DNA from 4 places in the Mesorhizobium sp. M8A.F.Ca.ET.161.01.1.1 genome. Region 1 is predicted to be linked to each of the others. Evidence: riboswitches for the same ligand, from Rfam matches in the RefSeq annotation. Region 1 holds a riboswitch; each other region holds the start of a gene.
What was found. Region 1 has a riboswitch for cobalamin ahead of EN804_RS08870 (CbtB domain-containing protein). Riboswitches for the same ligand answer to the same signal wherever they lie in the genome.
Positions count from the first base shown of each region.

Region 2: it holds a riboswitch for cobalamin, as region 1 does, so the genes downstream of both, bluB (5,6-dimethylbenzimidazole synthase) here and EN804_RS08870 (CbtB domain-containing protein) in region 1, are expected to answer to the same signal.
Region 3: it holds a riboswitch for cobalamin, as region 1 does, so the genes downstream of both, EN804_RS26935 (aromatic ring-hydroxylating dioxygenase subunit alpha) here and EN804_RS08870 (CbtB domain-containing protein) in region 1, are expected to answer to the same signal.
Region 4: it holds a riboswitch for cobalamin, as region 1 does, so the genes downstream of both, EN804_RS13615 (DUF1636 family protein) here and EN804_RS08870 (CbtB domain-containing protein) in region 1, are expected to answer to the same signal.

Region 1 covers NZ_SRTD01000003.1:40,723-47,778, forward strand. Annotated here, with positions in the region: gene EN804_RS08835 (creatininase family protein) at 1-742, shown strand, start outside; gene EN804_RS08840 (tyrosine phosphatase family protein) at 747-1,256, opposite strand; gene cobD (threonine-phosphate decarboxylase CobD) at 1,262-2,299, opposite strand; gene cbiB (adenosylcobinamide-phosphate synthase CbiB) at 2,298-3,272, shown strand; gene cobO (cob(I)yrinic acid a,c-diamide adenosyltransferase) at 3,269-3,892, opposite strand; gene cobU (bifunctional adenosylcobinamide kinase/adenosylcobinamide-phosphate guanylyltransferase) at 3,894-4,409, opposite strand; gene EN804_RS08865 (CbtA family protein) at 4,402-5,205, opposite strand; gene EN804_RS08870 (CbtB domain-containing protein) at 5,221-5,400, opposite strand; cobalamin riboswitch at 5,437-5,635, opposite strand; gene EN804_RS08875 (aromatic ring-hydroxylating dioxygenase subunit alpha) at 5,779-6,945, shown strand; gene EN804_RS08880 (MFS transporter) at 6,996-7,056, opposite strand, start outside.
Region 2 covers NZ_SRTD01000011.1:99,212-106,267, forward strand. Annotated here, with positions in the region: gene dxs (1-deoxy-D-xylulose-5-phosphate synthase) at 1-257, opposite strand, end outside; gene EN804_RS24250 (pirin family protein) at 330-1,250, opposite strand; gene EN804_RS24255 (DUF2277 domain-containing protein) at 1,291-1,557, opposite strand; gene EN804_RS24260 (exodeoxyribonuclease VII small subunit) at 1,650-1,901, opposite strand; gene EN804_RS24265 (histone deacetylase family protein) at 1,905-2,831, opposite strand; cobalamin riboswitch at 3,010-3,192, shown strand; partial or broken gene bluB (5,6-dimethylbenzimidazole synthase) at 3,364-3,873, shown strand; gene EN804_RS24275 (hypothetical protein) at 4,038-5,021, opposite strand; gene EN804_RS24280 (TetR/AcrR family transcriptional regulator) at 5,109-5,717, opposite strand; gene EN804_RS24285 (MFS transporter) at 5,837-7,056, shown strand, end outside.
Region 3 covers NZ_SRTD01000014.1:99,467-106,522, forward strand. Annotated here, with positions in the region: gene EN804_RS26910 (glycosyltransferase) at 1-166, opposite strand, end outside; gene EN804_RS26915 (glycosyltransferase family A protein) at 222-974, opposite strand; gene EN804_RS26920 (serine kinase) at 971-2,020, opposite strand; gene EN804_RS26925 (PqqD family protein) at 2,054-2,485, opposite strand; gene EN804_RS26930 (hybrid-cluster NAD(P)-dependent oxidoreductase) at 2,625-3,725, opposite strand; gene EN804_RS26935 (aromatic ring-hydroxylating dioxygenase subunit alpha) at 3,803-5,050, opposite strand; cobalamin riboswitch at 5,165-5,367, opposite strand; gene EN804_RS26940 (DUF680 domain-containing protein) at 5,862-6,062, shown strand; gene EN804_RS26945 (DUF680 domain-containing protein) at 6,136-6,342, shown strand; gene EN804_RS26950 (DUF680 domain-containing protein) at 6,407-6,655, shown strand; gene ugpC (sn-glycerol-3-phosphate ABC transporter ATP-binding protein UgpC) at 6,735-7,056, opposite strand, start outside.
Region 4 covers NZ_SRTD01000004.1:415,385-422,440, forward strand. Annotated here, with positions in the region: gene EN804_RS13605 (helix-turn-helix domain-containing GNAT family N-acetyltransferase) at 1-932, shown strand, start outside; gene EN804_RS13610 (AraC family transcriptional regulator) at 941-1,774, opposite strand; cobalamin riboswitch at 1,984-2,193, shown strand; gene EN804_RS13615 (DUF1636 family protein) at 2,319-2,696, shown strand; gene EN804_RS13620 (ABC transporter ATP-binding protein) at 2,693-3,481, shown strand; gene EN804_RS13625 (ABC transporter substrate-binding protein) at 3,528-4,490, shown strand; gene EN804_RS13630 (iron ABC transporter permease) at 4,553-5,539, shown strand; gene EN804_RS13635 (MarR family transcriptional regulator) at 5,689-6,168, shown strand; gene EN804_RS13640 (HlyD family secretion protein) at 6,165-7,056, shown strand, end outside.

The DNA of each region.
Region 1 (7,056 bases):
CGATCCCGAGGCGACTATAGCGGTGTTGCCGCTGGCGGCGATCGAGCAGCATGGGCCGCATCTTCCTGTGTCGACCGACACCTCGATCATGAACGGCATGCTCGACACGGTGATCGCACGCCTGCCCGAGGACCTCGACATCCGTATCCTGCCGGTCCAGGCGGTGGGCAAGTCGAATGAGCATCTCCATGCGCCGGGCACATTGACCCTGCCGGCAACGACGCTGATCGAGGCGTGGACCGAGCTTGGGCTGTCGATCGCGCGCGCCGGCGTGCGCAAGCTCATCGTCGTCAATTCGCATGGCGGCAATGAGGAGATCATGGGCATCGTCACGCGCGAACTGCGCGTGCGCGAAAAGATGTTGGCGGTGAAGACCAGTTGGCAGCGCTTTGGCCGCCCGGCCGGCATGTACACCGAGCTCGAGGACCGTCACGGCATCCATGGCGGCGATGTCGAGACCTCTTTGATGCTGCATTTCCGGCCGGATCTCGTCGACATGGGCAAGGCCGACAATTTCATTTCCAACGTTGCCAAGGCCGAGAAGGACTTCTCGCTGCTGCGCCACACCGGCACGCATGCCTTCGCCTGGATCGCTGGGGATCTCAACCCCAACGGCGTGGTCGGCGACGCCAGCATTGCAACGGCAGAGAAAGGCCGATTGACCGCGCAATATCAGGCCGACGGCTTCATCAACCTGCTGCGGGACATGCGCAAGGCAAAGCTCGCGGAGTGGCTGAAATAGCCGCCTAAATATCGATCTTGAGCGCGAACGGCGTGCCTTCGAAGGCGTCGGCCCCTCGCCCGATCGACTCGATCGCCTCAATCATGCGGCCCTTGCGCTCGAGCAGCGTGTCGGCCACCGCGATCAGTCGCGGATTGGGCGTCGCCGAAGGAGACAGCGCGCGCAACGTCTGCGCCAGTTCCAGCTCATTGCGCTTAGGCGCCAGCGCCGCGGTGATGATGTAGGCCGAAGCCGTCGAACGGCTGATGCCGGCATAGCAGTGAACCACCATCGGCCTTGCCCGGTCCCAGCGGCGCGCGAAATCGAGCAGACTGCGCACATGCTCCTCGCCAGGCATGGTCATGCCGTCCTGCGCCATCGCAATGTCATGCATGACCAGATGCAGGTGGTTTTCCCTAGGGATCGAGGCCGGACGCACCACATCCGTCCCGGCCGCAAGCAGCGATAGCATGCGGTCGGCGCCTGTCCTGGCCACCGTTTCCTCGATCTTCGCCAGCGAGCAGACATGGATCATTGTTTCTAACCTTTCGACCGATCCTCGCGCCGCGACGCCCAATCGGCAAGCGCGGATTCGAGCCTGCGCCATTCCACCTCGCTCCCCGGCAGGCCGGCGCGCAGGACATGCGGCCGGCCGGAGAAATGCCGGAGCAGAATGCCGCTCTCGCCAAGCGCGGAAAACAGGCCGCCGGCATCGGGGAGGCTGAGATAGCGGAACAATGTGGTGCCGCCAGCGACGCGAACGCCGAAACGGCCGAACAGCGCATCGAGGCGCGCCGACGCATCCACCAGCGACGCCCGCATCGCATCCTGCCACCCAAGATCGGCGAGCGCGCGGATGCCATATTCCAACGCCGGCCCGGCGACGGCCCAAGGTCCGAATTGTGTCTCCAGCCGCTCGACCGTCGGCGCATCGGCAAGCGCGAACCCAAGCCGCAGGCCGGCCAGACCAAAGAACTTGCCGAAGGAACGCAGCACAACGATGCCGCCCTGGCCGACATCGCCGGCGAGACTGTGCTCGCGCGGGCCGACATCCATGAACGCCTCGTCGACGACCAGCAACCCGCCCCTGGCGCGCAACCTGGCGGCCAGCGCCAGCAGCCGGTCGCGCTCGATGATGCGCCCATCCGGATTGTTCGGATTGACGATGATGGCGAGGTCGGCTTCGGCCAGCGCGGCGAAATCGCCGACCCCGGCCACCTCGTGCCCGGCGATTGCCGCCGCCCTGGCGTGTTCCGCATAGGTCGGCGCCAGCACCAATGCCTTGCCGGGCCGCACCAGCGATGCCACGCGCGGCAGCAGAATCTGCGTACCAGGCGCCGCCACGACGTTGCCCGCTGAAGGCGCGCCATAGGTTTGGGCCGCAATCTCTATCAGCTCGCACCCACGCGCGGCCTCCGGCAATCGCCACAGGGCGGTGGCGGGCAGGTCGAAAAGCGGGTAGGAGTGCGGATTGATACCGGTCGAGAGGTCGACGAACGGCAGCACGGCATTGGGGAAAAGCGCCCTTGCCCGGCCAAGACTTCCACCATGGTCCACCGCTCCTTCAAGAAGCTTCATGTCAGTCCTGATCGCTTTCCTGTCATTGGTTGTCGAATTCGCCCTCGGTTATCCCGACTGGCTGTTTCGCGCCATCGGCCATCCGGTGACGTGGTTCGGAAGGCTGATATCCTTTCTCGACTTGAGGCTCAACCGCGCCACTGATCCCGACGCGCTGCGTCGCCAACGTGGTGTCCAGGCGCTTCTCGTCATCGTGCTGGTGCCGGCGGCAGCAGGTCTTTGCGTGCAGCTTGTCCTGCTCTGGTTCGTCCCCTTGGGATTGATCATTGCCGTCCTTCTGGCGACATCGCTTCTGTCGCAGAAAAGCCTTTACGAACACGTCGAAGCCGTCGCCGACGCGCTCGACAGCGGAGGCCTCGACATGGGCCGAGCCGCCGTCTCGCGAATCGTTGGCCGCGATCCCGAAACGCTGGACCGCGCCGGCGTCTGCCGGGCGGCGATCGAGAGCCTGGCGGAGAATTTCTCCGACGGCATCGTCGCCCCCGCCTTCTGGACCGGTGTCGGCGGGCTGGCCGGCGGCGCCGCCTACAAGGCCGCCAACACCGCCGATTCGATGATCGGCCACCGCACCCCACGCCATGAGGCCTTCGGCTGGGCGGCGGCACGCTTCGACGATTGGATCAACCTGCCGGCATCACGGCTGACGGCGGTGCTGATTGTGCTGGCCGCTTTCCTGGTCAAGGGCACCGACCCCGGCAATGCCTGGCAGGCGGTACGGCGCGACGCGAAAAAACACCGCTCGCCCAATGCCGGCTGGCCGGAAGCGGCCATGGCCGGCGCACTTGGCCTCGCGCTCGCCGGGCCGCGCAGCTATGGCGGCGTCGTGGTCGACGACGTCTTCATGGGCGAAGACGGACGACGCGATGTCGACAGCGGCGACATCCGGCGGGCGCTCCAACTTTATCGTGTCGCCGACTATTTGCTGATTGGCCTGTTTGGGCTGATCGCGGTGATCGCAATCCTGGTGTTCTAGAACTCGATGCCCTGCTGCGCTTTTACGCCGGCGGAAAAATGGTGCTTCGTCAGCCCCATCTCGGTGACCAGGTCCGCCGCCTCGACCAGCGCCGGCTTCGCGTTGCGACCGGTGACGACAACGTGCAGGCCCTCGCGGCGAGCCTTGAGCGCGGCAACCACCTTGTCGAGATCGAGATAATCGTAGCGCAGCGCGATGTTGAGTTCATCGAGCACGACAAGGCTGATCGAGGGGTCGCCAATCAATTCCACGGCCTTGGCCCAGGCGGCTTCGGCGGCCGCGATGTCGCGCTTCAGATCCTGCGTTTCCCAGGTGAACCCCTCGCCCATCGCATGCCAGACGATCCGGTCGCCGAAGGCGGCGAAAGCGTCCTTCTCGCCGGTGTGCCATTTGCCCTTGATGAACTGGACGACGCCGACGCGCTTGCCGTAGCCGAGCATCCGCAGTGCGAGACCGAAGGCGGCCGTGGTCTTGCCCTTGCCGGGGCCGGTGTTGACGATCAGCAACCCCTTCTCGATCGTCTTGCCCGCGACCTCGGCGTCCTGCACCGCCTTGCGCTTGGCCATCTTGGCGCGATGGCGTTCTTCATCCCGGTCTTTGGAGCCCTTGTCTTCGGTCATTTCATTTCACCTTGAGCGGTAGCCCCGCCACCATCAGGAGCACCGTATCGGCGACCGCGGCGACCCGCTGGTTGAGCCGACCGGCGTCGTCGCGAAAACGCCGCCCCAGCGCATTGTCGGGCACGATGCCTTGCCCGACCTCGTTCGACACCACGAACCACGGCCCGCGCGGCCGCGACAGAACGTCCGCCAGCCGTCGGCACGCGGCCTCGACGTCGTGATCCGCCAGCATGTGATTGGTCAGCCACAGCGTCAGGCAGTCGACAAGCACCGGCTGATCATCCGGCAACGCCTCCAGGGCTTCGGCAAGGTCGAGTGGCGCGTCGATGGTCGACCAGCCCTCGCCGCGCCGCGAGCGGTGCAGCGCGATGCGTTCATGCATCTCGTCGTCATAGGCTTGCGCCGTGGCGATATAGGCCCATGGCGAGGGCAACGCCGCCACCAGGGTTTCTGCGTGCGCGCTCTTGCCGGAGCGCGCACCACCGATGATGAAGGTCAGCTTGCCCAGATCAGGCAAAGCTGTCGCGCAGGCTGGTCGCCGTGCCGGTGAAGCGCCCGCGAACCACGCCAACGACCGCGCCGAGCACCAGCCAGAACACCAGATTTGTCACCGTCACCGCCACCACGAACTGATGGTGCAGGCCTTCCGGGATCGGTGTCTCGAAGCTGTCGGGCTGCGGCGCGCCGACAATGTGCGGCGCGACGATCAGCAAGACCGCGAGGATGGTCAACGGCAGCGATCTGCGAAACACGATCAGGCCAAGGCCGATAGCGGTTGCCGCCACCGTTGCCGACCACCAGATCTGGCGCGGCAGGAGATCGGCCGCCGGCATTGCAGGCAGCTCCGGCTGCAGGCCGAGGCCAGGCGCCAGTGTGAACACGGCAAAGCCGGCCAGACCCCAGAAAACGCCCTGGCGCCAGTTGCCGACGCCGCCTGCGAATTCCGAAACCGCGACCAGGACCAATGCGAAGCCGATGCCGGTGACGATATTGGCAAGCACGCTGAAGGCGAAACGCTCTAAGCCGTCGGCCGGCGCCCAGCCTTCATCCTCCGCTACCGGAGCAGCTGCTTCCGCTGCCGGCGCGGCGGAACTCATGGCATTGCCTGCCGGAGCGGCCGTGCTCACGGCGCCGGTATCGGTTGCCGCGGGTGCCGCGCCATGGTCGTGATGATGGCCGCCGCCTGCCTTTTCGTAGACTTCCGCTTTCAGGATCAGCGGAACGGTCGCATAGGCCTGCATGCAGGCAAGAACGACACCGGCCACGAGCCCCGCGATCGCCGCGACGAACACGACGTTGCGAAAAAGGTTCATGATGTCAGATCCCAGTTAGTGGCAGGGAAACGCCATCGAGTGGCGATAATCGTGGGCGGCGTTGTGGACCGCATCGATGTGCGAGAAGCCGACAAAGCCGACAACGAAAATGCCGAGCAGCGCGGCGAGCGCGAGCTGCATGAAGCGCGACTGCGAGGAGACGGAGGCGCCGAGGGAGACGGTAGCAGTGGTCATTTCCAGTCCTTTCGCCCTCCACCCGAGGGCATAGAAGTCAGTCTTTTCGCCGCCGGCAGGTCTCCTGGCTCGCGGATAAGCGCCCTTCCCCACCTTCCCGAAGAAAAATCTTCAGTGGCATATGGAGAGGACTACCGCACACAGTTGCGGGGGCAGCCACGGCATTGGGCGAAACCTCGCCCGCACCGCATTCCCTCTTGGCTCCCAAAAAGGAACCGACGACGTTGGTGACTATAGGGAAATTCGCCGCGCGCGGCAAACCAAATTCCGACAGCCGCCAGCGCAGGAGCGTCGTATCGGCAAAGCCGCTCCCATCCCGTCCTGATTGACAAACTTCATGGCCGGGTGTCGGCTGGCAAGCCTCACAGGAAGCCAGCCATGCAGCCCAATGCCAGCGAGCGCGATCCTTATAACGGGCTGACCCGTACCGAGCCGACGCTGCCCTCATCGGCATATTGGGACCAGGAGAGCTATAAGCGTGATCTCGACGCCATCTGGTACAGAGACTGGCTGCTCGTCTGCCGCGAGGCCGATCTGGCGCAGCCGCTAGCCTTCCGCCGATTCCGCATCGGCACGCAGGACATCCTCGTGCTGCGCGACGACACAGGTGAGCTGCGCGCCTTCCACAACACCTGCCGCCATCGCGGCTCGCAGCTTTGCCAGGAGAGCGAGGGCCGCCTGAAAGCGCGGCTGATAACCTGCCCGTATCACGCCTGGTCCTACTCGCTGCGCGGCGAGCTGGTGCGCGTGCCGTCGAAATCGCTGCCTGACGGCTTCGACAAGGCCGATCACCCGCTTTATCGCGTCGCGCTCTCGGTGTGGCGCGGCTTCGTCTTCGTCAATCTTGCTGAAGATGCCGCCGGCTCGGCGCAATCCTCCTTCGATCCCGCGTCCGGCAACCTCGGCAACTGGCCGCTCGAAACGCTGGTCTCAGGCCATGTGCTGCGCAAGGTCATGAACTGCAACTGGAAGATCTTTTGGGAAAACTTCAACGAGTGCCTGCACTGTCCGGGCGTCCACAAGGACCTGTCGCGGCTGGTGCCGATCTATGGCCGCGGCCTGATGAGCCGGCATGACGATCCCGAATGGCTCCGCCACGCCGACAATGACGCGCCGGAATTTTCCGGCGGCTTGCGCGCAGGCGCCCAGACCTGGTCGCGCGACGGCCAGACGCACGGGCCGGTCTTCTCAGGGCTGAAGCCGGCGGAACGCAGCGCCGGCCAGACCTATGCCACCAGCCTGCCCTCGATGTTCATCGTCGGCCATGTCGACTATGTCAGGACCGTGCGCCTGGTGCCGCTCGGTCCCGAACAGACGGAGCTTGTCGCGGAGTGGCTGTTCGCGCCCGAGGCCCTCGCCGAGACCGATATCGACAACATCATCACCTTTGGCACACAGGTGCTGGAGGAGGACGCCGCCATCTGCGAGGTCAACCAGAAGGGCTTGCGCTCGATGCGCCACACAGCCGGCGTGCTGATGCCCGAGGAATATGATCTGCACCGCTTCCACAATTGGGTGCGCGAGCGCCATGCGGCGGTGACATGAGGGTATGTCGAGATTCAGGTCAGGCCGGCATCACCTGAATATCGACATACCTACAGGGACTTCGGCAGGTAGCGCCAGGTCATGAAGCCGCAAAACGCCGCCAGCAGGCTG
Region 2 (7,056 bases), on a different contig from region 1:
CCGACATCCCAGATCAGCCGGTCATCGGGTGTGTTGAAAACATAGTGCAGCGCCACTGTCAGTTCGACCACGCCCAGGCCGGCGCCAAGATGGCCGCCGGTGCGGGACACGGCATCGACCAGTTCGGCGCGCAGCTCGGATGCCAATTGCGGCAATTCGCTCTCGGCCAGCGTGCGCAGGTCGGCCGGGATGCGAATCCTGTCGAGAAGCGGCGTATGCGGCGTTGCGTTCACGTTGGGCCCAGACTTTCTGTTCATCGGCGGGATAGGCCGCCGGCCGGCGAAAGTAAATGCGTGTCGGTGACGCGGACGGCCAGCCTCTCGATCCGCTCAGCCTTCCGGCAGCGGAATGAATTCCTTCTCATCGCCAGGAACGATATCGAAGCGGCCGGTCTTCCATTCCTGCTTGGCCTGCTCGATGCGCTCCTTGGACGAGGAGACGAAATTCCACCAGATGTAGCGCTTCGAACCGAGCGAGGCGCCGCCGAACAGCATGAAATGCGCCCCGGTCAGCGATGATATGACGATCTCGTCGCCGGGGCGGAACACCAGCAGCCGTTCCGCCGGAAAGACGTCGCCCGAAATCGAGACCTCGCCCTCCAGCGTGTAGATGGCGCGCTCTTCCGCATCGGCCGGGATTTTGACACTGGCACCAGGCGCCAGCCGCAAATCAACGTAGAGCGTTTCGGAATCCGCCCGCACCGGAGACCGCAACCCCTGGAAATCGCCGATGACGACGCGGCCGCTGACGCCTTCGGCATCGATTTCGGGAAGCCGAAGCGCCGCTGTGTTCTCGAACACCGGCGCAACCTCTTCCTTGCCGTCGGGCAATGCCAGCCAGGTCTGCAGGCCGGAGATGGACATCGGCGCGCCGCGCAATTCCTGCGGCGTGCGCTCGGAATGGACGATGCCGCGGCCCGCGGTCATCAGGTTCACGTCGCCGGGCTCGATCACCATTTCGGTGCCGAGCGAATCGCGGTGCCTGATCTTGCCGTCGAACAGATAGGTCACGGTCGACAGGCCGATATGCGGATGCGGACGGACATCGAGCGCCTGGCCGGCGCGCAGGATCGCCGGACCCATGCGATCGAAAAAGATGAACGGCCCGACCAGGCGCCGCTTGGCGGTCGGCAAGGCGCGGCGCACATCGAAGCCGCCAATATCCTTGGCGTTCGGGATGACCATCAGCTCGATCTGGTCGCTGGCGAAGGCATCGCCGGCCTCAGGGTCTTTCCCCGGGAAGAAGCTCATGAACTCTCCTGGTCAGCGCTCGGTGGCTGCCTCGGCCGCATCAGGCAAAGCGGATCGCGGCCTTTGCTCTTAGTTTGGCCGCCACCTCTTCGCGATTGCGCGGATGCTGGTGGGTTTCGAGGGAATCAAGCAATTCGCGTGCGGATGCCGCGATGGCTTCGACAGCATGATCGAACGCATGCTGGTTCTGTTTCGACGGACGCGTCGTTCCGCTCAGCTTGCGGACAAACTGGAGTGCCGCGTCGCGGACTTCGTCATTGGTTGCCGGCGGATCAAAATTGAACAGGGTCTTGATGTTTCTGCACATCGTTTCCAAACCTCCTCTGGTCCGTTTCAATCGGGACGAACTGTATCCTCAATCATGATCGTGTCCAAAAATCGGTAAGGCTGCTCGGAGCCTTAGTCCGCGTCGAGCGGCTCGGTTCCAACCGGCTTGCCATCGCGCGACAGCCTGATCTTCTCGACCTTGTCTTCGGCTGCCTTCAGCAACCGGTCGCAATGCGCCTTCAGCGCCTCGCCACGCTCGTAGATCCGGATCGACTGGTCGAGCGGCACGTCGCCACGCTCGAGATCATCGACGATCTTCTCCAGCGCGTCGAGTGCCTGTTCGAAGCTCATCGCCTTGACGTCTTCATTGATCTCACCGCTCATCATTCATCCTTTCATCAGTCGCCCGACATGGGCGGCGACCGAAAATGCCAATCCCTGCAGATCGTAGCCACCCTCGAGTAGGCTGACGAGCCGGTTGCCGCCGTGGCGTGCGGCGCGCTGCATCAACTGGCCGGTCGCCCAGTCGAAATCGTCCTCGGTCAGATTGATCTCGGCCAGCGGGTCGCGGTGGTGCGCGTCGAAGCCGGCCGAAATGATGATCAGGTCGGGGGCGAAATTGTCGAGCGATGGCAGCACGCGCGACAGGAAGGCATCGCGAAACACCTCGCTGCCGGTCTGTGGCGCCAGCGGCGCGTTGACGATGTTGCCGGCACCGGTCTCGTTCTTCGCCCCGGTGCCTGGGTACAACGGCATCTGGTGCGTCGAGCAATAGAGCACCGACGGATCGTCCCAGAAAATATCCTGCGTGCCGTTGCCGTGATGCACGTCCCAGTCGACGACGGCGACACGCTCGGCGCCGTGCCTCTTCTGCGCATGGCGGGCAGCGATCGCCGCCGTGTTGAAGAAGCAGAAGCCCATTGCGGTGGTCTTTTCGGCATGGTGGCCGGGCGGACGGGCGGCGACGAAGACATTGTCGGCGCGGCCCGCAAAGACGTCGTCGACGGCGGCGTTGGCGGCGCCGATCGCCGTGATCGCGGCCTGCCAGCTCTTCGGGCTGGCGGTGGTATCGGCGTCGATGTGGGCAATGCCTTCGTCGGGGATGGCGGCGCGGACACGCGCGACGAAATCGGCGGGATGCGCGTAGAGGATCGTCGCCTCGTCGCCTTGCGGTGCCTCGACGCGGTCGAGCGCGGCAAAAGCTTCGTCGTCGAGCACGCGCTCGATGGCGCGCAGGCGGTCGGGCCGCTCGGGGTGACCCGGCGGGGTGACGTGTTCGAGAAAGATGGGGTGCGTGTAGAGACGGGTAGCCATCTCCCCTATCTAGTGCCCCGACGCCGTAATGGCCATGCGTGGCGGCTTGATCGCTGGGGAAAATCACGCCTGCGTCCATTGGCGTCGCTGCGGGGATTGGCGCCGCCGGGGCTTCGGCGTAAGGTTGCCGCCACTGCCTGGTGCCTGCCGGTCTGTTTGTTTTAGCCGCATTCTGCGACGCCAAATGATTTCACTTGGCTGCAAATGCTCCGGCGGGAGAATCGGGAACACGGTTGAATTCCGTGGCGTGCCCAACGCTGTAAGGGGGACCGCGCCGGTAAATGCCACTGTCGATGACGGGAAGGCACCGGACGCGGGTTGATCCCGAGCCAGAAGACCGGCCTGGCAGGCATCGTCATCCGCATGGTCAGGCGGATGACATCAGAGCGATGTGGGTCCTCTTGGACGCGCAAAGTTCGCTCTGAGAATTTGAATTGCTGCAATCGCAAGGGGACAAGCGATGCCGGAAGCCATGACCGCTCCATTGGGCGATGGATTTGATCAGATAGCGCGTGACGCGGTTTATCGCGCCATGTTCACGCGGCGCGACGTCCGCAGCCATTTTACATCGGAGGCGATCGACGATGCAGTGCTGGCGCGGCTGCTGCTTGCCGCCCACCACGCGCCATCGGTCGGCTTCATGCAGCCCTGGAATTTCATCGTCATTCGCGATGCCAAGCGACGGGCGGAGGTGCGCGACCTGTTCCTTGCCGCGCGTGAACAGGAACTGCCGGCAATCGAGGCAGACCGGCAGGCGATTTACCGCAAGCTCAAGCTCGAAGGCATTTGCGAAAGCGCATTCAACATCTGTATCACCTGCGACCGCGAGCGCTCGAAAGGCTCGCCGCTGGGGCGCTGGCACAACCCCGAAATGGACCTCTACAGCACGGTCTGCGCGGTGCAGAATTTCTGGCTGGCCGCTCGCGCCGAGGGTGTTGGCGTCGGCTGGGTCAGCATCATCGAGGCGCAAGCGCTGAACAGCCTGCTGTCCATCCCCGATCACGTGACGCCGATCGCCTATCTCTGCGTCGGTCGTGTCTCGGAGTTCGCGCCGAAACCGGACCTCGAAACGCATGGCTGGGGCCGACGCCTGACGCTGTCCGACCTGATCATGAGCGAGACGTTTTGCGGCCAGGGTGAGGCACCGCTCAAATCGGCGGTGGCCCGCCTCGACACCGTCACAGGTGCGCCCACCAGCCCCGCCGATCAATGCGTCGCGGCGGCCGTGCCCCAGCGCGAGCCGCCGAAGGTCGAGAGCGCCTTGTCCTTGAGTTCCCGGAACTTCGACGAGGCTTCGGCCAGCCTGGCGTCCCAGGCCGGATCAGGCACCTGGCCCTCGATGGTCTTGAAATAGACCTGCATCAGGCAGGCAATGGCGAATGGCTCGATGAAGGCCGCCTTGAAAGCCCAGGCAAAGACGATGGCGAGCACGAAAGCCCAGCCGGCGAGTTGCCCGGGCATGACATAAAGAATGGCGGCTGCCGGAGCCAGCATCAGCAGGAAGATCACGAAAGACACGCCCCACATGATGACCGCCAGCCAGACGGCGTTCTTGACCAAGGTCTTGCCGTTCTGGGCGTAGAGCACCACGCCTTGCCGCGCCGTCTCGAAGGGCGAGGACGAATTGATGCGGATGTTGTAACCGAGAATGATCTCGTCGACATAGGTCAGCGACAGGCGGATCACCGTGTTGAGGAACGAGACCAGGCCGCTCAGGCCGGGAATGGGCAGGAAGGCCGCGATGCCGCCCAGCAGGCCGGTGATGGCGCGGATGGCGCCCTTGACCAGCTGGTCGACGACGAAAAGGATGTTCGCCTCGGCAAAGCGCTCGGTCACAACCTCTTTCGCGTAGGCGATCTGGTTCTGGCCGTCGGGAACGTCATGTCCGTCGATCAGATGCACCATGACGGCGATATGGCCTGCCTTGACGACGTAGAGGATGTATTCGCGCAGCCAGTAGACAGCGATCGAGACGACGCCGAATCCGACCACGCCGCCCCAAAGGGCAAAGGACAACGGTCCGTCGGGATCGGTGGAGATATGGCCGACGCCATAGCCGACCGAGGCACCGGTGCCGGTGGCCATGATGTAGGCCAGCGTGATGCCGAAATAGACGATCATGCGAAAGACAATGAAAGGCCAGGTCCGCATCATGATGGATACCGACCTGCCGATATCGAAATCCCACATGCCCCGAATCCCCCAGAGGTGGCTGTGGAGGATGCGCCCAAACCAGCTATTGTCAATTGGAGGCGGTGGCGGAAGCGCCACGGCGGCTCAGTTTGGCCGTGCTTCCGGTTTGTCGAGCAGGCCTTCGAGCAATTGCTTGAACGCGGCCACCACCTTTCTCGACGTCGCTTCGGGATCGTTCGAGTTGGCGATCCGCTGTGCGGCCTGACTGCTCGCACCGTTGATCAACCCCGCCGCCGTTTCGGGATCGACGCCCGGCACCACCATCCCCTCCTGTTGCAGCGCCGTCAGATGATCGGTCATTGAACCGACGCAGGCATTGGCATTAGACCATTGCGCCGGATCGCCCAGCACGGCCGGGCCATCCCGGAACATGATGCGCTGGATTTCCGGCTCCAGCGCCATTTCGATATAGGTCGTGCATTCGTCGACGAAATGCTGCCAGCGGGTCGGCGCCCTCGCCGCGACCTCATTCACCCGGGCGGCCATTTCCGCGTCGATCTCGGCGATAACCGCCTGCAGCAGTCCCTTCTTGTCGCCGAAGTGATGATAGAGGGCACCGCGTGTCAGTCCGGCCGACGCGGTGAAATCGTCCATCGACGCTTCGGCGTAGCCAATGGTGCCGAAAGCCTGGCGGGCCGCCGTGATCAGCTTGGCTCGCGTCTCGGCAATCATCTCCTTGCGGGGTTTGTGCATGGTTCTGGACCTATTCACATACGCCTCGTATGCCAATTGACATACGCTACGTATGAACTATCTGACATTCATACGCATCGTATGTAATTGTCGCTTCATCCTTTGTCGAGGAACCCGCCATGCAAAACCCCTATTCGGAAATCTTTCGCGCCCCCGGAGCCAAAGGCTTTGCGGCCGCCGGCTTCCTGGCGCGCCTGCCGATCGCCATGGCACCGATCGGCATCGTGGCTATGCTGTCTCAGACGCGTGGCGAATACTGGCTGGCCGGCGCGGTCTCGGCGACTTTCGCGCTGGGCAACGCTTTCGTGGCGCCGCAAATATCAAGGCTGGTGGACCGTCTGGGCCAGACACGCATCGTGGTCCCCACCACCATCATCACCGTGATCGCCTTCGCGGTCCTCATCTCGGCAGCCAATCAGGATTGGCCGGTCTGGACGCTGTTCGTCTCGGCACTGGCGGCCGCGGCCATGCCCAGCATGCCGGCAATGGTGCGCGCCCGCTGGACCGAGATCTTCAGAGGACGGCCGCAGATGAACACCGCTTTCGCATTCGAATCGGCGGCGGACGAACTGGTCTATATTGCCGGCGCGTCGCTGTCGGTGGGGCTCAGCGCAGGCCTCTTTCCTGAAGCCGGCGTCCTGGTCAGCACCGTGCTGCTGGCCATCGGTTCAACGGCTTTCATCCTGCAGCGCTCGACCGAACCGCAGGTGCGGCCGGTGGACCGTGCCACGAGCGGCTCGGCAATAAGGCTGCGGCCGGTGCAGATCATCACCCTTGCCTTGATTTTCATCGGCGCGACCTTCGCGACGACGGAAGTGAGCACGGTGGCCATCACTGGGGAATTCGGCCAGCCGGGCGCCGCCAGCCTTGTCATCGGCGTCTATGCGCTGGGATCGTTCGTGCTCGGCATCATCGTCGGCGCCCTCAACCTGCAAGCACCGCTGCAACGCCAGTTGGCAATCGCGGTCGCCCTGGTCGCGCTTGGCACGCTTTTGCCGCTCACCGCCGGTACGGTGCCGCTGCTGGCGCTGACCGTGTTCATCAGCGGCGTGGCGATCTCGCCGACCTTCATCACCGCCTTCGGCCTGATCGAACGGCATGTGCCGGAAGCGATGCTGACCGAAGGCATCACCTGGGTGATGACCGGCATCGGCATCGGTATGGCGCTCGGTTCCTTCGCCGCCGGCGCGGTGGTGGATGCGTTCGGCGCCCAGAACGGGTTCTGGGTTTCGGTTGCATCAGGCGTTATCGCATTGGTTACGGTGCTGCTCGGCCAGCGCAGCCTCGCCACCCACGAATGCGAGTTGGAAGGATGCGAGGCGGCAATCCCTGCCGAATG
Region 3 (7,056 bases), on a different contig from region 1:
GATCATCCATCATCGCGCGCACGGCCTCGACCGAGCCGTCGGTCGAACCGTCGTCGATGACGATGATGTCGAGATCGGCGGCATCGCCTTGCCTGAGCAGCGAGCGCAGCGCGGCGCCGACATAGGCCTCGCGATTGTAGACCGGCATGATCACGCTCAGCCTCATCCTCGGCCTCGCGGCCGCTGCTGCACCACCCGTTTTGATCGCGAGATATCCCGCATCAAAACAGCCGCCAGTCGGGCGTGCTCTTGAGCTCGAAAATGCGGGGAATCTCACGCAGGGACGGGTCGGCCCTGCGTCGCCGGGTCGAATTGTGGATCGCCCGCATGTGGTCGCGGAGCCGGCCCTCGCGCTTCCGGGTGATATTGCCGGCGTGGCGCCTGTAGTAGATCGCGACGGTCTCCAGAAGACGGTAATTCGGACCCGTTTCGAAGATGCGCAGCAGATAGTCAGTGTCCTCGCACTGGTCGAATTCCTCGTCGAAACAGCCTATGCGATCGACAAGCGCCCGGCTGAACAGTCCGGTGCTCATTGAAATGCCGCGCAGCGTTACAGTGCGGCTGCCCGCTACCGGCTCCATCGTGTCATCGTCTATCTGCTCGGCCAGGGTCATCAGGGAGTAGGTCAGGTCAAGGCCCGGGTCGGCCTCGTAGCAAGCCAGATCCGCCTTGAAGCGCCCGGCAAGCGAGATGTCGTCGGAATCGAGGAACGACACAAATCCGGCATCCGGCGGCAACTGTCTCAGCCCGGCATTGCGCGCCCTCGCGACACCCATATTGGGTTGCAGAAACAGGCGGATGCAGGGCGCCTCGCGCATCGTCGACCGTACTGCCTCCACCGAGGCGTCCGTGGAGCCATCGTCGATGACGATGATGTCGAAGTCGGCGTCAGCGCGCTGCCTGATCAACGAGCGCAGCGCCGGGACGACGTAGCGCTCGCGATTGTACACAGGCATGATCACGCTGAGCTTCACCGGGCGCCTCGTGTCAGGACGTCCTCGATCGTGCCGGCGATCTCCGCCGGGTCGGTGCCGAGGGACAAACGAAAGCACGGCAGGCGGCGCGTCAATTCGCTGAAGAAGCGAAAGCCGCTTTCGCGTTCGCCCGGCATCTGTGCGATGCCGGACGGCGCCAAGGCAATCATGGCATCCCTGCGCGACACCGGCATGATCGAACTTGCTCCGCCACCGCTAATATGTGGCACCATCAGCGCAACGATGTCCAGCATCGCGGGCACCGGCCCAGGCGCGATCTCATCGACGTGAAACATGTGCTTGCCCTGCCAGTTCAGCGGGCCTTGCGCCGTTAGCCGCTTTTGCAGGCCCAGCCGCGTGAAACCTTGCGCGTCCTGCTTCAAGGTCGAGAAAAGGGGCCGCGCGGTCACGCCTCCGGCGAGATCGATCAGCACATAGTCGTCGCCGACACTGTCTAGTCCGTTGAGCAGGCCGGCGGCGACGGTGCCGGATTTCCCGGCTCCACGCGAGCCGGCAAGGAGGATACCCTTGCCATCGATGCCGAGCGTGCCGGCATGGGTCAGCCGCATGCCGCGTGCGGCATATTCCCAATGCAGGAAGGCGCGCAGCGGTGCCCCCGGCTCCCAAGGCGGAAAGGCATCGGCCGAGGCCATCAGCTGTACGCCAACGCAACGTTGGGGATCGTAGATCTGCCAGAAATCTAGATCGTGGAAATAGTGGCCGCGTAACCCGGCTTCGGCGAGCCGTTTGGCAAAGCCGTGCTCGGTGAAATGCGCGTCGCCCCATCGCGCCGGCTCCGGGATGCCGTCGATGCCGGGATGAGCGATGAAGATGCGGCAGGTGGACGGTTCCGGCTGATCGTGAGCGGCCTCGACAAATGCATGGCTCAGGGCGTCGGCGAGCACACCGTGACCCAGATGCACGGCCAGTTCCAGCCCGGGCAGCCGAACCCGCCGGATGGTCGGATAGCGCGAGGCAGCGCCTTCAGCGGCGGCGATGAGATACCGGGCGTAGTCCGGCAGGGTTTCGAGCGTGACGCGCGGCATCAAGCGCCTTCCATCACGGCTGCGGCCGGCCGATCAGGAAGCCTGCTTGACCGCCGGCCAGCCAAGGGGTTCCTCGACCTCATGGATGGGATCAACGACGATCAGGTCCGCGAGGTCGTCGTGGATGCTGACATTGAGCGGCTCGCTGGTGGCGGCAAGCTCGGCTTGCAATTCGCCCGGCAGTGGCTGCGCCGCCGCTTCCGAACGCACCAGCAAACCCAGTTCGAGCAGCTGCGATATGAAGTGTTCGAGTTCGGCGTGGCTTATTGTCGAGCCGCCCGCGGCCAGCCCGATCAGAGCCTGGGCGTCCGCTCCGGACGAAAGCACCTGCCACGCCTTGCTGCCGGAATCGGAGAAGCCGAAATATTTGCCATTGGCAAGGTTGAGCACCACGGCCTCGCCATCGAAGGATTCGAAAACGATATCCCGGCTCGCAACCGCATAGGCATGGGATTCATGCTTCATTGTTGCCCCGCTTTACATCCCTGCCCGCCAGCAGGACCGCTTCCACCGACAACGCCTGTAGACTTTCGGTCGTTCCTTGGCAAGGTAACCTTGCCGGCAAGGCGCCGACATTTCCGGGATCAGTCGAAGGACGGGCGGATCAAGCCTCGATTTCCAGCGCCGACAATGGCTTGGAACAACAGGCCAGGATGAAGCCGTCGTCGATCTCATGATCGAGGATGCCGCCATTGTGACTCATCTCGACGCTGCCGGAGACTTTCTTCACCTTGCAAGTTCCGCACAGGCCGAATTCGCAGGCCGCCGGTATCCGCACGCCCGAGGCGCGCGCGGTCTGCAGCACGGTCTGGCCGGCGACGCAGTCGGCGTCGACATCCGAAAGCGCGAAGCGGATCGGCGTCGCGGCTTCGACGGAAATTGCCGCGCCGGCTTCAGCCGGCGCGGCAAACGGTGCCGGGACTTCGTCCACGGTCGGCGCGGCAAAGCTTTCCTGATGGTACTTTGCCATGTCGAAGCCGGCGGCTTCGAGCATGCCGCGCACGGCGCGCATGAAGGGATCGGGCCCACAGCAGAAGATTTCGCGTTCGCGGAAATCGGGTGCCAGGAGCGGCAGCCGGATGGCGTCGATGCGGCCCATATGGCCGTACCAGCCCTCGCGGCTCGACCGCTCCTCGATCATGAAGCCGAGCGACAGGCCAGGCATGTGGCCCCCGAGCAGTTCGAGTTCCTTGCGGAAGATGATTTCTTCCGGGCGCCGCGCGCAGTTGACGAAACCGACATCGGTCCATGGCGCACAGTCGTTCAGCCAGCGCAGCATCGACATCATCGGCGTCACGCCGGAGCCGGCCGAGACGAACAGATATTTCGCCGCCGGATGGCTGTGCAGTGAAAAGTCGCCGCCCGGTCCATAGGCCTTGACGTGCGAGCCGGGCGCCAGGTGATCGAACATCCAGCGTGTGCCGATGCTGCCCGCCTGCGCCTTCACCGTCACCGCGATCGAGAACGGCCGCGACGGCGACGACGACAGCGTGTAGGTGCGCATCAGCGGCCCATCCGGCGTCGGCAGTTCCAGCGTCACGAACTGGCCCGGCTTGTAGCGGAACCAGGTCTGGTTGTCGGACCGGAAGGTGAAGGTCTTGACGTCGGGCGCCTCGTCGCTGACACCGGTCACTTCCAGCACCTGCAGCCTGTCGTTCCAGGGCGCCATCTGGTCGAGATGGCGATAGAGGCCAAGGTCGGTCATCGCATTCATCCCTGCATACCTTTCATTTTGCGGATGTCGTGATCCCAAAACCGCTGCACACTTTTGGGTGACATGCGCTAGGCGACGCTGCGCAGCGCCGGCCGCCCGCCTTCGGCCAGGCGCGGACCGATGAAGCGGGCATACCAGTCGACGAACTGGATGACGCCGCCTTCATGCAGCTCCGAATACGGGCCGGGTTCATAGGCCGGCGACAGGATACCGAAAGCGTTCTCCTCGACGATCCGGCGGTCCTGGTCGTTGGTCTCGGTCCAGACATGGGTGAGTTCGGCGAGATCGTAGTCGACACCCTCGACCGCGTCCTTGTGCACCAACCACTTCGTCGTCACTGCCGTTTCGGTGGCGCTGACCGGCAGCACGCGGAAGGTGACGGCATGATCAACGAGGATGTGGTTCCAGGTCGTCGGGTAGTGATAGTGCATCAGCGTGCCGATGCGGTCGGCCGAAACGCTGTCGGACAGGTCCTTCCTCACCGCCCGCTTGCCGGTCATCGTGTAGCTCTGGGCGTCGCGCAGCAGCGGCGCGCGGGTGGCGCGGTATTGCCCGGCCGGGTCGATGCGGAATTTGCTGGGCAGGCCAACAGCTTCGCACTTCGCCCAGTGCGCCAGCATCTCCGGATCGCTGTCGGCGCCTTGCACGCCGGTCACGGTCGGTGCTTCCGGGAAGGTCTTGCACAGTTCGGGATGATTGCCCGCGCAATGATAGCATTCGCGGTTGTTTTCCCAGACCAGCTTCCAATTGCCCTTCTCGATGATCGTGCTCTCGAAGGCGATCTTGGCCTCGCTCAGCCGGTGCGGCTTGAGATAGGGCTCGATCATCGCCCGCATCGGCGCGAAGTCGGCCGGCTCCTTGGCCAGGCAGATGAAGACATAGCCGGCGACGCTTTCGCAGGCGACCGGCTTCAGCCCGAACTGGCTCTTGTCGAACCCCTCGGCCATCTGGCGGGCGAACAGCAGGCGCCCGTCCAGCTCATAGGTCCACTGGTGATAGGGACAGACCAGTTTGGCGGCCATGCCCTTGTCGCTGTTGCAGACGCGGCTGCCGCGATGGCGGCAGGAATTGTGGAAGGCGTTGATCTTGCCCTGCTGATCGCGCACCAGCACGATAGGATAGTCGCCGATCTGCACGGTGATGAAGCTGCCCGGCTTGGGCAATTCGCAATCATGGCCGATGAACAGCCAGTCGCGATACCAGATCAGCTCCATGTCGAGCTTGAAGTAGTCCGGGTCGGTGTAAAAAGGCTGTTCCAGCGAAAAGCCTTGTCTGCGGCTGTTCAAGAGCCTCAGCATGTCGTTGCGCGCGTCCATGTCCTGTCCTCATTTTCAAGGACTGAACTGGTGGTGATTGAGGAAGGACTGGACGCAGATCGGCGCAAAGCCGGACAAACACCATCCGCCTCTTGACCGCCCACCGCGATCAGTCGAGTTCTAGCCATCTCGGGCTGGTTTCCGGGCTCTGGAGTCGTCCTTACGGACCATCGCGACACCTTCCCAGGCTTACGCCCAGTGGTCTCCCGTTGCGACTTGAACTCCACCACCGTTGCGGGGGCAGCGCCGGAATCTGACCGGCTTCCCAATTCTCCGCTCCGTCGTCACGCAGCGGCACCTGAGATGCCTGATCTAATCACGGCAGGGTTTGCGACATCGGCATGAAAGCGACATCGCATCCATGCGGCGCGACACGCATGCTGGAACGTCGTGACAGGGGTCGCATCATCAAATCGCCTTCTGTCGCCAGGCGCGCCGGCACCGTTTTTTCGACCCCTTTGCCGGGGGCGAAAAGGTTAACAGTTTCGAAAAGTGACTATTAGCAGATTCTAAAATCGAACCGAACGGTTCGTTTCTGTTGACGGTGCGTGCAGGACGGTGTGAACGCCGAGCCTCCGATACAGTTGGTGATCGGGGTGCCATTTTTAGCTAACTGATTGATATAACGACAGAAAATAACAGATGTGGAAATCACTGGCACAATTTCAAGTGGTAGAGTCATGGTCCACGCTGAACAACTTCGTGATTGGAAACAGCAGAGGTGCTCTCCCACATCGGGGCGGTCCGAACGACGCGATTTTAATCCCAAGACACGCCGCTAGACGGACGGAAAAATACTGGAGTACCCAAAATGAAAAAGATTGTTCTCACTGCCGCCGCCCTTCTGGCCATTTCCGGCAGCGCCTTCGCTGGTAGCGACCATTACGGTTCGAACGCCGCCACCCCCGCTGCCACTGTCGACAGCTCGTACACCGCTTCGACCAGCAAGTCGGAGCCGGCTGCTCAGACGCCTGCCCAGGGCGCCGACCACAATCTCTTCGGCAACAACTAACAGCCGATCCCCGGCTTGCGGCGGGGCGACCCTGCCGCGCGGGGTGGATGCCACAAATTCAGGAGTACCTAAAATGAACAAGATCCTCATTGCCGCCGCCGCCGTCTTGGCCCTCTCCGGCAGCGCCTTTGCCGGCAGCGACAACTACGGTTCGAGCGGTGCCAACCAGGCGGCTGTCACGTCGACCGACAACGCGAACACCGCGTCGATCGGCAAGTCGGCTCCGGCCACCGAGGCGCCTACCCGGCCGGGTAGCGATCGCAACCTCTTCGGCCGTTGACGCCTGTTGCGAGTGGCGGGCTCGCTCGCCACTCGTGGAATTCAAGACGTTAGGAGTATTGGAAATGAACAAGATCCTCATTGCTGCCGCCGCCGTTCTGGCCCTCTCCGGCAGCGCTTTCGCCGGCAGTGACAACTATGGCTCCAATGGCGCCAATCAGCCCACTGCATCGTCGACCGTCAATGTCGATACGTCGCATACGGGTTCGGTCCGCAACAGCGACTCACCCATCTACAAGCTGCTCAACTCGTCCGGCGACGTGCAGAAGTCCGCCCCTCACGGCGCAGACCGCAATCTCTTCGGCAACAACTAACCAGCCGTCGTGATGTATAAAAAGAGAGCGGCGGGCCTGCCCGCTGCTCTCTTTTTTTGTTGTCGAGACATGGCTGGCCTCAGGCGGCTTTTGCTTCCGCTTCGTGCAGCGCGAACGACCGTCCATCCGCATCGAAGATATGAAGGTCGCCGGCATTGGCGGTCAACTGCAGCGTCGAGCCGCGCCTGACCTCGACATTGCCCGGCAGCTTGGTCACCAGCGGCAGGTCGGCACGGCCGATGTCGATATAGACCAACTGAACCTCGCCGAGCTGCTCGACATAATCGACCGTCCCCTCGAACAGATAGTCCGCACCACTGGCGATCGCGAGATCTTCCGGCCGCACGCCGAAGCTGACCGCCGCTCCCTTTGCCGAAGCAGGCGTCGCGATCGGCACCGTC
Region 4 (7,056 bases), on a different contig from region 1:
CGATCCACGACCACCCCGGCAAGGAACGCATCGACGCAGTGCGCGCCTTCAACCGCTTCTACACCCGCCAGATCGGTGTGCTCGACGAAGGCTGGCTGAAAAGCACCTTTTCGCTTACCGAGGCGCGGGTGCTCTATGAGCTTGCCCATCGCGACGGGCTCGTCGCCAGCGACCTGGTGCGCGATCTCGGCCTCGACCCCGGCTATGTCAGCCGTTTGCTCAAAAAATTCGAAGAGCGCGGTCTGGTCGAGCGCGAAGCCACCGAAGCGGACGCGCGCCGCGCCTCGATCGCGCTGACGCCGGCGGGCAGGGAAGCCTTCGCGCCGCTCAACCAGGATTCGCACGACCAGGTGCGAGCGCTGCTCGATCGACTGGCGCCCGTCGACCAGGATCGGCTGGTCAAGGCCATGCGCATCGTTCAGGACCTGCTCGGCGACAGACCGGAACCCAAGGTGCCTTACATCCTGCGGCCGCTAGAGGTTGGCGACATCGGCTGGGTCACGCGCCGCCAGGGCATGCTCTACGCGCAGGACTATGGCTGGGACGAAACCTATGAGGCGCTGGTCGCTGAGATCCTCGGCGAGTTCGTAAAGAAATTCGATCCGAAATGGGAGCGCGGCTGGATCGCCGAGCGGGAAGGCGAGGTCGTCGGCTCGGTCTTCGTCGTGCGCAAGTCGGATCAGGTGGCCAAGCTGCGGCTGCTCTATGTCGAACCGTCGGCGCGGGGCCTCGGCATCGGCAAACGGCTGGTCGAGGAATGCATCGGCTTTGCCCGCGCCAGGGGGTACAAGACGCTGACTTTGTGGACCAACGACATTCTGACCGCGGCCCGGCACATCTACCAGGCGGCCGGTTTCAAGCTGACCGAGGAAGAGCCTCACCATTCCTTCGGCAAGGATCTGGTTGGCCAGAACTGGGATCTGGAGCTGTAGCGGCGCCTCTATGCCTTGACCGGCACCCAGATCTCCAGCCCGCCATTACCGGTGCGGGCATCGAATTCGGGCCCATAGCGCTCGAATTCCGGCACGTCGGCGATTTCATGGCCGGAGGCCGGGAGCCAGCTGTTCCAGATCGTGTTGATCGTGCGCCGGATGGTCGAGATGTGCTCGCGATGCGTGAAAACGGCGTATTTCCGCGCCGGCACATGCACCCGGTAGAATTCCTTCGGCAGGTCGGAGAAGTCCGACACCTCGACGCCGACGACATAGTCGAAATTGCCGGCATCGTCGCCATTGAGGCAGACACCGTAGAAAACGCCTGGGACTTCGCCGGGGATGTTGCCGATATAAGGGCTGAAACGCTGCCACTGCATCGGAATGCCGGCGCTCGATTCGCAGCTGTAGCGCTCGCCGAAGCCGGCGATGAGGAAGGGTCGGCTGGTCTCGAAGCGCGGTGGTTCAAGGCTGGTGAGCAGGGTATGGTCCATCAAGATAGGCTCCACGAGATCGAGTGTCTTGGTCGAACCTTGCGCGCGCACCAGTTCCGGCGTGGTGCCGAACTGGTCGCGGAAGGCACGGGTGAAAGCCTCATGCGAGTTGTAGCCGGCGTCGAGCGCGACGCACAGTATGTCGGGCGCGCCGCCGGCGAGCCTGCGCGCCGCCTCGGTCAGCCGGCGCGAGCGCATGTAACCCATGACGGAACGGCCGGTGGCGGCGCCGAAGGCGCGCGTCACATGAAAGCGCGACACGCCGCTGCTGTGGGCGACGTCGTCGAGCGTAACAGCCTCCGGCAGGTGGCTCTCGACAAACCATAGCGCTTTCTCGGTCGGGTTCATGTGCTCCTCGCATGTGGCGTCTTCACTCTGGCGCCTCGTTGCCCGGCCAGTTTGATCGAAATTGCGCATGGCGCAAAATCGAAAACGGCAACGCTGACAGGCGTGGACGCAAAGTCCGTCCGCGCCCATGCCGACGGCAGGCTTGCTCTCGTATGAGTTCTGTTATAACAAAACGAGGCAATCGCCTTGCCTCGAAATCGCTCGCGGCATAGGCTGCGACTCGTGATGGTCCCCGAGCCGAAAGGCGAGGGGTGAAAAGGGAACGCGGTGAGACCCGGTTTTTGGGTCGAGGCCGCGGCTGCCCCCGCAACTGTAAGCGGCGAGCAAGATCCGGAACGCCACTGGCCGGCAAGGCTGGGAAGGCAGGATTGCGCAGAGACCCGTGAGCCAGGAGACCTGCCATCACTGAGTTGACCGGACGGGGTGTGCCGGGAGGAGACGTGGACATCGGTCTTGTCGGCCGGTCGACCAACATTCTTCCGTCGCCAGTTTTGAAAGTGACGTGAAGTTGGACGGCGCAATCGATCGTATTCAGCCCAGCCCCATGCACCAGATCATCGTGTGCACCCTTTGCCGCGACGTGCCGACCGGCGTCAGGTCGGGCGAAGGTTTGTGCGCCGAGTTGCGCTCCCGCCTCTCGGCCCAGCCTGACGTGGCGCATGGTTTCACGGTCGAGGGCGTGGCTTGCATGGCGGGTTGCGCGCGTCCCCTGACGGTGGCTTTCCAGGCACCAGGCAAGGCCGCCTATCTCTTCGGGTCGATCGACGCGCAGGCCGACGCCGCCGACCTCGTGCGATTTGCCCGGCTCTACGCTTCGCTTGCCGACGGCTGGTGCAATTCCGGACAACGTCCGCCGCGCCTGGCCGGCAAGACGCTTGCCCGCATTCCGGGGGCGGGCAAGCTGGCGGAAGGCAGTCGATGACAACGCCGCTTCTCGATGCGTGCGACCTGGGCGCGATAGCGAATGGCCGGCATCTGGTCCATGCGGTCAGCCTGTCGGTGACATCAGGCGACCGCCTTGCCATCATTGGCCCCAACGGCGCCGGCAAGACCACGTTGCTGCGCATGTTGTCCGGCATGCTCAGGCCGAGCTTCGGAGAGGTGAAGCTTGGCGGGCGGCGCCTGGACAGGATTTCGCCCGCCGAGCGGGCCCTGCATATCGCCGTCGTGGGCCAGAGCGACCAACCGGATCCGCGTTTGGCGGTGATCGACTATGTCGAGCTTGGCCGCGTCCCGCATGCCGGCCTGAGGGGCCGGAGCGAGGAACGCGACATTGTGGTGGACGCGCTGCGCCGGACCGGCCTGTTGTCGTTGCTCGGCCGGAGCATCGGCTCGCTGTCTGGTGGCGAACGCCAGCGCGCCCAGCTTGCGCGTGCCATCGCGCAGGAGCCCAAGATCCTTTTTCTCGACGAACCGACCAACCACCTTGACCCGCGCGCCCGCGCGCAGCTGCTCGAACTGGTGGCCGGCTTCGGCATGACCGTTATCGCGGTGCTGCACGATCTGACCCTGGTGGCACCCTTCGCCACCAGGGTCGCGGTGATGAACGAAGCCCGGCTGCAGGCGCTGGCGCCGCCGCACGAGGCGTTGACGCAACAGCTGATCCGCGAGATTTTCGGCGTCGACGTGTTTCGCCTGCGCCATCCCACCGAGGATCGCGAACTGACGGTGTTCGACCTTCCGAACCGCGCCTCGCCGCCATCCTGATCAACGCCCCTCATCGTCCGACACGGTTCAACCAAGGAGCAAATCCGTGAAACGCCTTGCCTTCTCGCTCGCCCTCTCGCTGCTGGCCTCGACGGCCTTCGCCTTCCCCGTCACCGTCGACAGCTGCGGCAAGCCGCTGACCTTCGACGCTCCGCCGAAGCGCGCCGTCATCCATGATCTCAACATGGCCGAGATGGCCTTCGCGCTGAAGCTGCAGCCTTCGATCGTCGGCCTGACGGGCATCAGTGGATGGTACAAGGTCGGCCCCGAATTCAAGGCCGAACAGGGTGCCATTCCCGAACTGGCGCCGAAATATCCGACCCTGGAGAACCTCGTCGCCGTCGAGCCCGACTTCTTCTTCGCCGGCTGGTACTACGGCATGAAGCCCGGCGGCGACGTGACGCCCGACACGCTCGCTCCGCACGGCATCAAGACGCTGGTACTGACCGAAAGCTGCGTCCACCTCGACAAGAGCCGCCCGGCCGCCTCCATGGACCTGCTCTATGGCGACGTCGAAAAGCTGGGCAAGATCTTCGGCAAGGAGGCAGAAGCGGAACAGCTTGTTGCCGGCTGGAAGGCGCAACTCGCCGAGATCAGCGCCAAGGTCGGCAGCGCCAAGGTTGGCAGCGCGAAGGGAACACGCGTGTTCCTCTACGATTCCGGCGAGGACAAGCCGTTTACCGCGGGAAAATTCGCCATCCCCAGCGCCATGATCTCGGCGGCCGGCGGCGACAATATCATGGCCGACTTGGAAACGAGCTGGGGCAACACGGACTGGGAGACGGTGGCGGCGCGCAATCCGCAATTCCTCATCCTGCTCGATTATCAGGACGGCGGCGGCTACAGGAAACTGCTCGATTTCCTGAAGGCGCACCCGGCGATGAAGGAGACGGACGCGGTCAGGAACGAGCGCTTCGTGGCGCTTCGTTATGCCGAGCTGACACCAGGACCGGCGAACATCGAAGCCATCGGCAAGATCGCCAGGGCGATGCATCCGGAAGCGTTCTGATGGATCTTGCCCGAGAGCGCAAATCCGGCGCGCTTTCAGGGCACAGGGCCCTCACGCTGGCCATGACGGCGGGCGCGGGGGCGCTCGTCGCTCTCGCGCTGCTGTCGATCGCTTATGGCTCGACGCTGATACCTCTGAGCGATGTCATCGCCGCCCTTGGCCGTGCCGTCGGACTGGACGAGCCTGAGATATCGGGCCCGGTCGGCAAGATCGTCGTCGACCTGCGGCTGCCGCGCACGATCCTGGCGATCTGTGTCGGCGGCGGGCTGGGCATCGTCGGCGCGCTTTTGCAGACGGTGACCCGTAACGATCTTGCCGACCCCTTCCTGTTCGGCCTGTCGTCGGGGGCCGCCGCCGGCGCGGTTTCCGTCATTACCGTGTTCGGCGACAGTTTCGGCATCTGGACCTTGCCCGTGGCTGCGTTCTCTGGCGGCATCCTCGCCGCCTCCATCGTGCTTTTGCTGGTGGCGCGGGTGAGGGGGCAAGGTCCTGAGCGGCTGATCCTCGCCGGTCTTGCCGTTTCCTTCATGTTCACGGCCTTGACCAATTATCTGGTTTTTGCCGGTGACCAGCGCGCGGCTCATTCGGTCCTGTTCTGGACCATGGGCGGGCTCGGGCTGGCGCGCTGGGACAATGTATGGCTGGGGGCGGTGGGCGCCGGCACGATCGCGGCCTACGGGCTGTGGAGCCATCGCAGCCTGGACGCTTTCCTCGCCGGTGAGAGCGCCGCCGAGAGTCTAGGCGTGCCGGTGGCGCGCATGCGCAGGACGACTTTTCTCGTGGCCGCTTTCTCGACGGCAATCCTCGTCTCGGTCGCCGGCGTGATCGGCTTTGTCGGATTGATGATACCGCATCTGTCGCGGCCGCTGGCCGGTCCACTGCATCTGCGCCTGATCACAAGTTGTGCGCTGTTCGGGGCGGTGCTGCTGCTGGCAAGCGATCTCCTGGCCCGAACCTTGCTGCCGCCGCAGGAACTGCCGATCGGCATCATCACCAGCTCGCTCGGCGCGTTCTTCGTCGTCACCATGGTTGTCCGAAACCGCCTGTGAAGACGTGCCCTCCGAGCGTTGTTGCGCACGGGTACACGTTCATCTGCCGCTAACCAGGATCGGATTGCAGGCCTGCCATGCGCATTTTGCCGGCTTTCATCGCGCTGTGGCATCTTGAATAGTAAGCACGCTTATTATATCTATCGCTCATGGTTGCAGATGGCATCGACAGATTGGGATTTTTGATCCACGACGTGCAGCGCCTGATGCGCAAGCGCTTTGAGGCGCGCGCCAGCGGGCTCGGCCTGTCTTCGGCGCAATGGCGGCTTCTGGTCCGCGTTGCCAAGGAGGCGGGCGTAGCACAGGCGCGGCTCGCCGAACTGCTCGAAATCGAGCCGATCAGCGTCTCACGCCTGGTAGACCGGATGGAGGAGGGCGGCTGGATCGAACGCCGCTCCGACGCGGCCGACCGGCGCGTGCGCATGATCTTCCCGACCGAGAAGGCGAACGCGGCCTATGCGGACGTCAAGAGCCTTGCTGGCGAGGTCTATGAGGAATCGCTCAGCGGCGTTTCGCCCGAAGATCGACGCGTCCTGATCCGGGCGCTGGATGTGATCGTACAGAATCTGACGGACGGCGAAGCTTCGTCGCTCGAAAAGATCAAGAGTGCGGAAGGTGCGGCAGCATGAACGCGGTAGCCAAGGTCGAAGAAAACGCTCCCAAGGTGGAGATGGAAGCGCCTGCCCAGCCGGCCGCCGCTCCCGTCGCGGTCGCTCCTCCCGTGCAGCCGGCCCCGGCGCCGAAGAAGCGCCGCATCGGCCGCTTCTTCCTGATGTTCGCCTTGCCGGCGGCATTGGTCATCGGCGGCGGCTATGTCTGGGTGACGGGCGGGCGCTACCAGGAAACGGAAAACGCCAATCTGCAGCAGGCCAAGGTGTCGATCGCCTCCGACACGGCCGGTCGTATCGTCCAGGTCGCCATATCGGACAATCAGACGGTGAAGAAGGGCGATCTCCTGTTCGCCATCGACCCGGAGCCCTACCGGATCGCGCTTGCCCAGGCCGACGCAGCGGTGGCCGCCGCGCGCCTCAATGTCGAGCAGCTGCGCGCCGCCTACAGCCAGGCGATGGCACAGGAGAAATCCGCCAGCAGCGAAGTTGCCTATGCGCAGTCGCAATATGACCGTGCCGCCGATCTTGCCCAGAAAGGGATCAATGCCAAGTCTTCGCTGGATGAGGCCAGGAATGATCTCGACAAGGCCAAGCAGCAGCTTGCCGTTGCCGATCAGGGCATCGTCAGCGCCAAGGCGGCACTTGGCGGCAATCCCGATATCGAGACGGACAAGCATCCGACCGTGATGTCGGCACTCGCCGCGCGCGACAAGGCTGCCTATGACCTGGCGCAGACCACGGTGAGAGCACCTGCCGATGGTCTTGTCTATCAAGCCGCATCCTTCAAGGTTGGCCAGTATGTCGGCTCCGGCACACCGTTGTTTGCGCTGGTCGAGACCGGCGACACCTGGATCGACGCCAATTTCAAGGAAACCCAGCTCACCAACATGAAGCCGGGTCAGAAGG